DNA from 2 places in the Aeromonas bestiarum genome. Region 2 is predicted to be linked to the other one. Evidence: predicted binding sites of a transcription regulator. Region 2 holds the regulator's gene; the other holds the start of a gene.

Region 1 (6,077 bases), 1.2 Mb from region 2:
CATCCAGGGTGCCCTGGGCACTGCGTTCCTCCTCGGACAGTGACAGGCTCTTGCGGCGCATCTTGCTGCTGTGGGTCAGGTGCAGCAGGGTCAATTCACCGCCCATTCCCTGTACCAACCGGCTTGCTTTGGCCAGTGTCTCCTGCTCGTAATCCTTGCCTTCCAGCAACAGCACAATATGGGTTGAGGTCATAAGCAGTTCTCCTTGGCATGGCGCGGGGCACCGGGGACAAATTGTCTGTCCCCTACCACTGTGTTCCCGCTATGTGTCGCATAGAACGAACCGGTTTCGCGCGTCTGGCGTCACTCTTTGTCGGTGATGCATCGCAAAGCCATGTTCGTTCACATCATCATAACAGACTGAGTTGAATGGAAAATGAAGGGAACCCTGCTTTTTGACGGTTCATTGGTCTGTTGGCAGTGAAAAACCTGACAGGGCAGCATGTTTGCGCTGTGGATGGGCGTCAAAAACCAGGATCCTGTGGTTTGATATCGATGAGAGTGCGGGCGGGAGCTGTTTGGGGCGTGGGGGAGGCGGTGGTAAGAGAGGGCAATGGAGAGTGGAGAGGGAGCCAGCCCTGGCCGGCTCCCTCTCCACTGAACTCAAACCGGGTCTGAGGAGAGGTACTGGGTCAGCCAGGGCAGCCCCTCTTTCTTGCGGCTGACGGCGCCGGCCAGATGAGTCGGCTGCTCGGGCAGTATGCCCTTGCTGGCGAAGTAGAGCAGGCTGCCGCCCTTGGCCAGATCGGTCAGCATCAGCACATAGGCATCCAGCTCATCTTGCTCCAGCCGGTTTTGCATGGCCTGCGCCAGCTCGGCCTGGCGGGTGTGGATCTGCGCCGGATCCATCACGCAGATCTGGCTGACATAGAGCTTGTAACCGGCGATCTGGTACGCCTTCTCGTCGGCGACGAGCAGCTCTGTCATAGGGGCGTCACCGAGCTGGGTACGCCGCTCCAGCAGGGTCTGTGCAAAGGGCTCCAGCGCCAGATCGGCCAGGGGCAGCAGCGCATTGACGGCGGCGCGGTCACGGGCCGTGGTGGTCGGCGAGGTGAGGCTGAAGGTGTCGCTGATGATGGCACCCAGCAGCAGGCGAGCCTGGGTGCGAGAGAGGGTGTCATAGCCCATCAGTTCCAGCAGGACGGTGGCGCTGCAACCCACGGCCCGGATCCAGGCATCGAGCGGGCCCCGGGTGATGAGTGTGCCTATCCTGTGGTGATCGATCAGCCCCTGCACGTCGGCCTCGGCCAGCCCCTCCGGCCCCTGCTCCAGCTCGCTGAAATCCACCAGAAACACAGATTTGTTGGCCACGCTGCCCTGCAGCAGGGGCGGGGCATCGACCCCGGCAGTTTCCAGAATGAAGCGGGTTTCGGCTATGGGTTCACCCAGGGCATAGGCCTGGGCCTGCCGGCCCTGTCGATTGAGCCAGTCGGCGGTGACCAGGGCGGTACAGATGCTGTCGCTATCGGGGTTCTTGTGGCCAAACACATGGAGCATAAAGACATTCCTGACGTTGGAGGCTCGCCTGGCCGAGATCGCGATGACGCAGATCGGGCAGGGGGCGCGAATAAGATGGCTAAACAGAGTGGAGGCTTGCCCCCAGTCTGGTTTCACTCTATGCAGCTGTGCTACTTCTGGCAACCAGGCTGATCCTATAGTCCCTTGCTGCCCCCTGCCGTGTGGGTGGAGCAGGCCATGGCGAGCACCTTGTTGCAGACCCAGACCCAGGAACTTGGCTGCGGCTCAGGTGTTGTCCTGTCTACCGCTGGTGCCAGTGCCGGATCAGAGCGGCTGCTCTGATATTGGTTGGCCAGCCAGAGGAGGGGATTGTGGGAGAGGAAAAGAGCATAAGGCAATGAGGGGAGAGTAACAAAAAAGGAGAGCCCAACCCCGCGGGTCTGGCTCTCCCTTTTACTGCCTGCCTGGAGATGCTTGTTCAGGAGGCCAGCAGCTCGCGGGCGTTGGCCAGGGTATTGTCGGTGATATGGTCGCCGCCCAGCAGACGAGCCAGCTCCTTGAGGCGGTCTCCCTGATCCAGCGCCTGCATCTGGGTCTCAGTTGTCTTGCCGTCCGTGTGCTTGCTCACCACCATGTGCTGGTGGCCCTTGCCTGCCACCTGTGGCAGGTGAGTCACCACCATGACCTGAGTGGATTCACCGAGCTGGCGCAGCAGACGACCCACCACGGCGGCGGTGGGGCCGCTGATCCCCACGTCCACCTCATCGAAAATAAGGGTTGGGGTCGAGACCTTGCGGGCGCTGATCACCACTATGGCGAGGCTGATCCGAGACAGTTCACCCCCCGAGGCCACCTTGCCGAGTGGCTGGATCGGTTGCCCCGGGTTGGTGGTGACCATAAATTCCACCCGATCGATGCCGAGTGGCGACAGGCTGCTCTGGGCATCCGGTCGCACCTCGATGGCGAAGCGGCCGTCCGGCATCGCCAGCTCGTGCATGCTGGCGGTCACCTTGGCGCCTAGCTCCTGGGCGTAACGCTGACGGCTCTGGCTCAGGGCCTCGGCGGCCTGCACGAAGGCGAGGCGGGCCTCGGCCAGTTCATCTTCCATGCCCTCGAGGCGCTCCTCGTCGGAGTTGAGGCGGGCGAGATCACTGGCCAGATCCTGATGATGCAGGGCCAGCTCGGCCGGTTTGACATGGTGCTTGCGGGCCAGATTGATGGCTTTGGAGAGGCGGGCTTCCAGCTCGTTGAAGCGCTCGGGATCCAGTTCAAGCCGATCCAGATAGCTGCGCAGCTCGCTGTGGCTCTCCTGCACGCCTATCATCGCCTCGTTCAGCATCTCCAGCACAGGGGTGAGCCGGCTGTCCATGCCCACCAGACCCTCGGCCTTGTCGACGGCGACCTGCAACAGGCCAGCGATGGTGGTCTCTTCGTTGTCATAGAGCAGATCGAGACAGGCGCCGCACTCCTGCATCAGCTCGGTGCCGTTGGCGAGCCGCTGATGCTCTTCTTCGATCGCCTCGAACTCCCCCGGTTGCAGCGCAAACTCGTCCAGCTCCTGCACCTGATATTCGATGAGTTGACGGCGGGCCTCCCGCTGTTGCTGCTCGGCCTTGAGGCGGTTGAGTTCGTTTTGCAGCTGACGCCACAGCTGATAATGCTGGCGCACTTCGTCCAGCAGCAGGTGATGGCCAGCATAGCCATCCAGCAAGCTGAGCTGGTAGTCGGGTTTGAGCAGGAGCTGGTGGGCGTGCTGGCCGTGGACGTTGACCAGCAGTTGACCCAGGTTCTTGAGCTGGGTCAGGGGGACGGGCACCCCGTTGATGTAGCTGCGGGAGCGCCCCTCGGCGGAGAGTACCCGCCGCACTATGCATTCGCCTTCGTTGTCCAGCTCGTTGGCGGCGAGCCAGGCGCGGGCGGCCGGGTTGCCGTCCAGCAGGAAACGGGCGCTGACCTCTGTCTTGTCGCTATCGGGGCGCACCATGCTGGCCTCGGCCCGCTCGCCGAGGCAGAGGCCGAGCGCGTCTATGGCGATGGATTTACCGGCACCCGTCTCACCCGTGATGCAGGTCATGCCGGGTTGCAGATCGAGTTCGAGAAACTTGACGATGGCGAAGTTGTTGACGGTCAGCTGGGTCAGCATGGTCTCATCCTGTATGGGCCAACATTACTGTGTATGCATCCAGTATATACTGGTTTTACATACAGTAAAGAGTCGGCCCGCAACAGGATGGACAAGAGCGTTGAAAAGCGCCTTAAAACAGCTTGCTGCCCCAGCCGAGCTTGTTGCGCAGCACATGGAAGTAGCTGTAATCGAGCGGATGCACCAGGTGCAGCTTGTGGCTGCTCTTCTTGATGAGGATCTCGTCACCCGGGTGCACCGCCAGGGTGACCTGACCGTCGCAGCTCACCTGCATGGCGTCATCCTGGTTGTCCGGCGAGACCAGCAGCCGCACCTCGCTGTCCGCATCCAGCACTATGGGGCGGCTGCTGAGGGTGTGCGGGAACATGGGCACCAGCGTGATGGCGTTGAGCTTGGGAGTGAGGATGGCGCCGCCCGCCGACAGCGAATAGGCGGTGGAGCCGGTCGGGGTGGCGACTATGATGCCGTCCGAGCGCTGGCTGTACATGAAGCTGCCATCGATATAGACCTCGAACTCGATCATGTGGGCTATCTTGCCCGGGTGCAGCACGGCTTCGTTCACCGCCAGGTTGCTCGATTTGCGTTCCCCGTGACGATAGACGGCTGCTTCCAGCAGGAAGCGGTGTTCACTCTTGTAGTGGCCTGAGAGCACCTGTTCCAGCGGCAGCAGGTAATCCTGCGGCGAGAGATCGGTCAAAAAGCCGAGATTGCCCCGGTTGACGCCGATCACCGCCACATCGAACCGTGACAGCACCCGGGCCGCCCCCAGCATGTTGCCGTCGCCGCCGACCACTATGGCCAGATCTGCCTGCTCACCGAGCTGGACCAGATCCATCACGTTCTCATCCATGATGCCGAGGGTGTGGGCCACCCGGCTCTCCACCAGCACCCGAAAACCTCGGGTAGTGAGATATTGATGCAGACCGGTCAGGGTCTGGTTGGCCCCTTCGTGGTGGGGTTTGCCAATCAGGGCAATGGTTTTGAACGGAGAATCCATATGCTGTCGGGTCTGGGATGAGTATTGGGGGGAGTATACCGCGCTTTGTGGGGGATTTGTCTGCTGCCGGCGTCTACTGGTGGGCATAGCGCCATGAAAAGTGGCAATTTGGCCGTTGGCTCGGCTCATTGGCGACGATAGCGCCCTTTTCCCCTTGAAAGCCGGGGCTGCGTCCCCATAATAGCGCCATTACAGGGTCTGTTACCGACTTGTCGCGCACCCGAACGTCAACAGACCCTCATAAGCAACCCTGAAATTGGAGATGTCATGAACCACGAAGAACAAAAGGTTGAAGCGATGGAGCAAGTGGAAGTCCAGCCAGTCGAGCCGACCGATGTAGACAGTGAAGTGACAGCCGAGCAGGCCCGCATTGCCGAGCTGGAGGCCCAACTGGATGCCGCCCGGCTGGCGTCCAATGAAGAGCGCGAGCGTGCCATTCGTGCCGTCGCCGAGATGGAAAACCTGCGTCGCCGCGCCGCCCAGGACGTGGAGAAGGCTCACAAGTTTGCGCTGGAGAAATTCGCCGCCGAACTGCTGCCGGTACTGGACAACCTGGAGCGCGCCATCGAGCTGGCCGACAAAGAGAACGATGCCCTCAAGCCCATGATCGAAGGGGTCGAGCTGACCCTCAAATCCATGCAGAGCTCGGTGGGCAAGTTTGGCCTGAATCCGCTGGATCCGCTCAATCAGCCGTTTGATCCCAACGCCCATCAGGCGATGAGCATGATCGAAAATGGCGAGCTGGCACCGAACACCGTCATCGCCGTGATGCAGAAGGGCTACGAGCTCAACGGTCGGGTGATCCGTCCGGCCATGGTGATGGTCTCCAAGGCGCCGGCCTGAGAGTCATCGCTGTGCTGAGCCCGCCGCTCGGCGGGCTTTTTATTGATAGCGGCGCCATTCTGCGTATTAAGTGGCGCCATTTGGCAAGCATTCAGCCGTAAACAGGGCAAGAATGCGCGGTTTTTTGAGGGCGGGGCTTGAAGCGACAACTTGAGACCCCATATAGGTTGCAAGGCCGCGGCGGCACAAAAAATTTGATGCCGGGAGCTTGAAAGCCACTCTGGCTGCCCCCACCTAGCCGTTAACGCATTAAGGCGAGTTCCTCGCCAGTTTATTCAAAGTATTTGGAGATTCGTCAAATGGGTAAAATCATCGGTATTGACCTGGGTACTACCAACTCCTGCGTCGCTATTCTGGATGGCGACACCGCTCGCGTGATCGAGAACGCAGAAGGCGATCGTACTACTCCGTCCATCATTGCCTATGCCGATGATGGCGAGATCCTGGTTGGTCAGCCGGCCAAGCGTCAGGCCATCACCAACCCGAAGAACACCCTGTTCGCCATCAAGCGTCTGATCGGTCGCCGTTTCGAAGATGAAGAAGTGCAGCGTGACCTGAAGATCATGCCGTACGCCATCGCCAAGGCTGACAACGGTGATGCCTGGGTTGAAGTGAAGGGCAAGAAAATGGCACCGC
Region 2 (6,077 bases):
TCCCTGGTGCCCGGCCGCCACCGTCTGGGGACGCCGTTCCCGTCTGTTTCTGGGGCAATGGCCACTGCTGGTCCATGAACTCTTCTTGCCCTCGCTGTCATCGAATAAGGAGCCGGAGTGAAGCTGTTAACCAAGGAGCGGGGACTGGCCTATGTGCAGTTGGCCCGCATCGACAAGCCCATCGGCACCCTGCTGCTGCTGTGGCCGACCCTGTGGGCACTCTGGCTGGCGGCCGATGGCCTGCCGGATCTCTGGACCCTGCTGGTGTTCGTGGTGGGGGTATTTCTGATGCGCTCCGCCGGCTGTGTCATCAACGACTACGCGGATCGCAACTTCGATGGCCATGTGAAGCGCACCGCCGGTCGACCCCTGCCCATGGGCAAGGTCAGGCCGCGTGAGGTGCTGACGCTGTTCGCCGTGCTGGCGCTCATCTCGTTCGGTCTGGTGCTGACCATGAACCCGCTCACCATAGGCCTGTCGTTTGCGGCCCTGCTGCTGGCGGTCTGCTACCCCTTCATGAAGCGCTACATTCCGATCCCGCAGCTGGTGCTCGGCATGGCCTTCTCCTGGTCCATTCCCATGGCCTATGCGGCCCAGGCCAACGCCTTGCCACTGGTGGCCTGGCTGGTATTTCTCGCCAACCTGCTGTGGACCATCGCCTATGACACCCAGTACGCCATGGTAGACAGGGACGATGACCTCAGGCTCGGCCTCAAGTCCAGCGCCATCCTGTTCGGTCGCCACGACAAGCGGATCATCGGTATGCTGCAACTGGCCACCCTGCTGATCCTGCTGGCTGTGGGTCAACTGAGCGGGCTGGGCTCCAGCTATTACTGGTCGCTGCTGGCGGCGGCGGCGCTGTTTGTCTACCAGCAGCGGCTGATCCGGGAGCGGCAGCGGGAGGCCTGCTTCCAGGCCTTCCTCAACAACAACTATGTGGGGGCCCTGGTGTTTGCCGGGGTCGCGCTCAACTACCTGTGAGCCAGCCGCGCTGACGCGGGCTGTCCGGGACGCTCACTATTCGAGAGGCGGGGGTCACCCTGCTTCCATGAAAAAGGCCGCATGCTGCGGCCTTTTTATTGCTCTGTATCTGGCTCTTCTTGAGGTCAGAGCCGGTTGCCCGCCTGTATGGTGCGCCGGATCTTGTTGCTCAGCAGCGGCACTATGTTGTCGGCCAGCGCCTGGAAGCGGCCCAGATCCGGTTTGCACTCGGGGGAGAGGTAGCCCTCCTTGCGCAGGGTGTGGATCAGTGTGCTGAACAGCTTCTGGTCGAAGAACTCGGGGGCGTTGATGCCGTGCAGGGTGCCGAGGCGCTCCGCCATCATCAGGCCGTCCGCCTCCAGCTGTTCCGCCTCGACATGGGGCTGGGCCAGCACCCGGGTCAGCACTATGGCGTAGCGTTGCAGCGTCTCCTGAATGCTCTCGGCCAGCAGCAGCAGGCGCATCTGGTTGCCCGGATTGACCCAATGGCCGCCATCGCGCGCCTCGACCAGTTGCTGGCGTTGCAGCTCGGCCAGCAGGGCATCGACCAGCTCCGGCAGCTCATCCTCTTCGTAGCGCAGGAACAGTTCCGTCTTGAGCAGCGGGTAGATGTCGACGCAACGGGCGACTATCTCGCCGCGGGAGATCCCCTCGCAACGCTCGATCAGCGCCGCCACCAGGGAGGGCAGGGCGAACAGATGGAGTATGTTGTTGCGGTAGTAGGTCAGCAGGATCGCCTGATAGCGGTCCAGGCTGATGATCTGGCCCAGCTTGTCCTCGCTCACCTCGAACTTGTTGAGCTCCATCGCCTGATCCAGCAGTGTCTTGGCATCCTCATCCGGGATTGTGCTCTGCGGGCTGTAGGGCACCTGCTTGAGCAGATCCAGATAGGTGTTGAGCTGGGCCTGCAGCTCGTCCCGGGTCAGGGCGTGGCGCTCGGCGGCCAGCAGCGCCAGGGCGCTCAGGGTCAGACCGTTGACGGCGGCGGCCCCGTTGATGCGGGTCATCAGCAGCTCGGCCAGCTGGTTGACGGTGGGCGCCATCCACTCGGGGCGCTCCTCCTGGCCTATGTCGGCCTTCCAGGCCGGCACATGTTCATTGAGGTAGCTGTTGAGGGTCAGCGGCTCGCCGAAGTTGACGAAGCCCCGGCCATAGTTGCGCAGCTTGCGCAGTATGCCGAGCACCTGCAGGAAGCTCTCCTTCTCCTTGCGGCTGCCCTTGAGCTCGTTGTGGTAGGTGTTCACCTCCATCACGTGCTCGTAACCCAGATAGACGGGCACCAGGGTCACCGGTCTGTCCAGCCCGCGCATCATAGCCTGCAGTGTCATGGCCAGCATGCCGGTCTTGGGTGGCAGCAGGCGGCCGGTACGGGAGCGGCCCCCTTCGGTGAAGAACTCCACCGAGTAGCCCTTGGCAAACAGCAGGTTCAGGTATTCACGAAAGACGGTGCTGTAGAGCGGATTGCCCTTGAAGGTGCGGCGGATGAAGAAGGCGCCGCCGTGACGAAAGAGCGGGCCCGCTGGCCAGAAGTTGAGGTTGATGCCCGCCGCTATATGGGGCGGCACCATGCCCTGGTGGTAGATGACGTAGGAGAGCAGCAGGTAGTCCATGTGGCTGCGATGGCAGGGTACATAGACGATCTCGTGCCCTTCCTGGGCCAGCTGACGCACCTTCTCGGCGCCGTTGACCGAGAGGCCACGGTAGAGCTTGTTCCACAGCCAGCCGAGGAAGCTCTCGCCGAGCCGGATCAGCCGGTAGGAGAAGTCGGAGGCAATCTCGTCCATGTAGCCGTGGGCGCGCTTTTGCGCTTTTTCCAGGCTGATGCCGTCGCGCTGCGCCTCTTTCTCGATCGCCTGCTGGATCACGCTCGAATCCAGCAGCTGCCTGAACAGCAGGTTGCGGTTCGGCAGTTTGGGGCCGGTGGCAGCCAGCTGCTGGCGACTGAAGTGGGTGCGTGCCACCCGCGCCAGCTTGTGGGCGATCGCCTCGTCGGTGCCGTGCTTGTCGGCCATGTGACGCAGGGAGAGCGGCGGGGAGAAGCGCACCAGATTCTCGCGACCCTTAAGGATCACGATCAGCGCCTTCTTGAGGCGGTTCGGTGCCAGGCTGCTGATGATGTTCCAGCCGGAGGCTTCCTCGCCTTCCCGGCCGGGGGCGCGGCCCCAGAACAGGGTGACGGGCACCACCTGGATATCCAGCGCCGGATCCTGTTTGTGCAGATCCAGCAGCTGGTGGAACTCCTGCAGGAAGGGCAGCGGCTTGCTGCGCTTGCCAAACAGGGGAGGCGGACGGTCCAGACAGACGTAGCGCGGCAGCAACTGGCCGTTCAGCTCCAGCGGCGTGAAGGGGCCGGGCAGGCCGAGATCCTCGCAGCACTGTTGCAGCGTCATCAGGTCGGTGATCGAGCTGGTTTTCAGGGCATAGACTATGGGTCTGGCCGGATCCAGCTTGAGCTCTGTGATGGGATTTTCCGGCAGGCTCTTGTGATTGACCAAGCCACTGACCGGCCATTGCAAGATGGCTCTGGAAATCTTCTGTCCAAGGGACATGTGCGTCTGCTCTCCGAAAAAATGCGGCGTGAGCATAGCAAATCACCGGCGCCTTGTCGCCGAGAGGTACGATGAGTCGGCTGCGCAGGATCAAAACAAGAGTAAATGAGCGCCAGGCCATGACAAATGTTAGCTGCGCCTTGCCTTGGCCACAGCACTGTATATACTGCCAGTGTGCTGTATAAAAAGACAGGTGCCAATGTTATGAAACCCCTTACCCCCCGCCAGGCCGAAGTGCTGGAGCTGATCAAGGTGAACATGAGTGAGACCGGCATGCCGCCGACTCGCGCCGAGATTGCCCAGAAGCTTGGTTTCAAGTCGGCCAATGCGGCCGAGGAACATCTGAAGGCCCTGGCCAAGAAAGGGGTCATCGAGATCATGCCGGGGACTTCCCGCGGCATCCGTCTGCTGATCGAAGAGGAAGAGGTGCTGGAAGAGACAGGCCTGCCCCTGATCGGCAAGGTCGCGGCCGGTGAACCTATCCTGGCGCAGGAGCACATCGAGAGCCACTACCAGGTGGATCCTGCCCTGTTCCACCCCCGGGCGGATTTTTTGCTGCGGGTGCAGGGTATGAGCATGAAGAACATCGGCATCCTGGATGGCGACCTGCTGGCGGTCCACAAGACCCAGGAGGTGCGCAACGGCCAGGTGGTGGTGGCGCGCCTCGATGAGGATGTCACCGTCAAGCGCTTCCAGCGCAAGGGCAGCCAGGTGTGGCTGCTGCCGGAAAACGAGGATCTGGAGCCCATAGCGGTGGATCTCTCCAGCCAGCAGCTCACCATAGAAGGGCTGGCCGTCGGCGTGATCCGCAACGCCGACTGGATGTAATCACCCTCGCCATGACACGGCCTCCTGCGGGAGGCCGTGTCGTTTCTGTGTTCCTTTCCCCATGATTTCAATCAGATCCTGATACCCGCCATTTTGTCTGTGGCGAACGGCCGCAGGTGACTCATTTCAGATATATCATTTGGTAAGGCAGTGGACTCGTTGCACTGTCCCCCGATGCTCGACAAGACGCTCTTTACCCACGTCGCAGGAACCCAGGGGCAGCAGGGATGCATGACAACAGCCTCATGTGAGCTGGACAGCAATGGCATTTGGCCGGCTCACCACAGAGAGAGGCGATATCGCGGGATAAGAAGGGAGAGTGGCCAGCATGGCGCCGACGGCAACGACCGTCCGGGTAATGAGGGCACACTCGCGCAGTCGACATGCGGCAGTCACAGGATCTGGCCACCTAGCGGTAGCAGACGATGCCGGTCGGCGTGACCTCTTGGTCAAGGAGGACAGGTATGGCTTCAAGCTCGCCATGGGATCCGGGTCTGGCATCGCCCGTTTCTTCCATCACACGTTTCATCAAGGGCAACCGGATGACCCGTTTCTATGCGCTCTGGGTGCATCACAAGGGCGCCTGCTGGACCATCTGGCTGGGCTGTCCCAAGGACAAGATAGTCCGTCTGGTTCGTCTGTTTCACAGCCATCACGACAGGGGACAGGCGGAGGCTCCCTGGACGGCCCCCGTCATACCACTCCGCGCCCTGACCCGTCGCCCCCATGAGCGGCGCAGGCTGCAACCCTGATAGCCCCGCGTGCTGCTGACAGCCCCACCCTGACGGTGGGGCTGCTGTTTTCTGGCCTTGTTCGCCCGGCGGCCTGCCCATAGCGTCATCCCCTGACCGAAGTTGGATGCCGAATCGGCATCCGGTAGATGGGATGGTCCGGTCCGGGATTGGCTGGGTTACAATGGGTCATCCATTCGGGCCCGGTCTGCGGGCATGTCGAAGTGAAAGGGTCTGTTGTTATGGTTAAACCGCGTTACCCCTTGCTGTTTCTGCTGCTGGTCGGGGGCATGATGGCCGCATTCTACTGGAACCAGCCCTCCCTGCCCGAGCAGGCCGACTACTACCCGGCGGGGCGGGACATCAACCCGTTTGCCTTCACCGACGAGGACGGTCAGCCCTTCGTCCCGGCCAGTCTGGTGGGGCACTGGACCTTCCTGTTTGTCGGTTATACCTTCTGCCCGGATATCTGCCCGACCACGCTGGCGGATCTGCGCTCCGTCTACCCGGCGCTGAAGAAGATCGCACCCGAGAGCCAGGTGGTGTTCATCTCGGCGGATCCGCAGCGGGATGACGTGGCCCGCCTCAAGACCTATACCGCCTTCTTTCACCCCGAGTTCAAGGCGGCAACCGGCTCCCATGACAAGCTGTTCCCGTTTGTACGCAATCTGGGCCTCATCTACTCCATCGCCGATCAGGGGGAGAAGGAGTACCTGATAGACCATTCCGCCTCCATAGTGCTGATCAACCCGGAAGGCAAGCTGGAGGCCGTATTCCGTCCCCAGATGAGCGAGGGGCAGGTGCCCCACGTGGTCATGGCGACCCTGGTCTCCGATTTCGCCAGAATCGTGCGACTGGAAGGCGAGTGATGCCGGACGAGCGTCGGTTGCCATGCTGATCCCGCCCTGGTTGAAAGATGGCCGGCGCCATGGCGCCGTATTTGCCCTGGCCTTGCCCATGGTGCTCTCCAATATCACCACCCCCTTGC

What was found. Region 2 encodes LexA, which represses DNA repair genes until DNA is damaged. Its sites were predicted from a motif close to ANCTGTNTNNNNANACAGNT; they were not measured.
Region 1: the regulator LexA is predicted to act here: its motif matches at 3,649-3,668, upstream of recN (DNA repair protein RecN).

What each region holds. Positions count from the first base shown of each region.
Region 1 is NZ_CP064746.1:1,368,639-1,374,715, forward strand. It holds gene IU367_RS06605 (universal stress protein) at 1-193, opposite strand, end outside; gene IU367_RS06610 (DHHA2 domain-containing protein) at 604-1,497, opposite strand; gene recN (DNA repair protein RecN) at 1,937-3,601, opposite strand; gene nadK (NAD(+) kinase) at 3,714-4,598, opposite strand; gene grpE (nucleotide exchange factor GrpE) at 4,866-5,441, shown strand; gene dnaK (molecular chaperone DnaK) at 5,741-6,077, shown strand, end outside.
Region 2 is NZ_CP064746.1:119,558-125,634, forward strand. It holds gene IU367_RS00550 (chorismate--pyruvate lyase family protein) at 1-121, shown strand, start outside; gene ubiA (4-hydroxybenzoate octaprenyltransferase) at 118-981, shown strand; gene plsB (glycerol-3-phosphate 1-O-acyltransferase PlsB) at 1,107-3,530, opposite strand; gene lexA (transcriptional repressor LexA) at 3,735-4,358, shown strand; gene IU367_RS00570 (hypothetical protein) at 4,823-5,110, shown strand; gene IU367_RS00575 (SCO family protein) at 5,332-5,958, shown strand; gene IU367_RS00580 (MATE family efflux transporter) at 5,981-6,077, shown strand, end outside.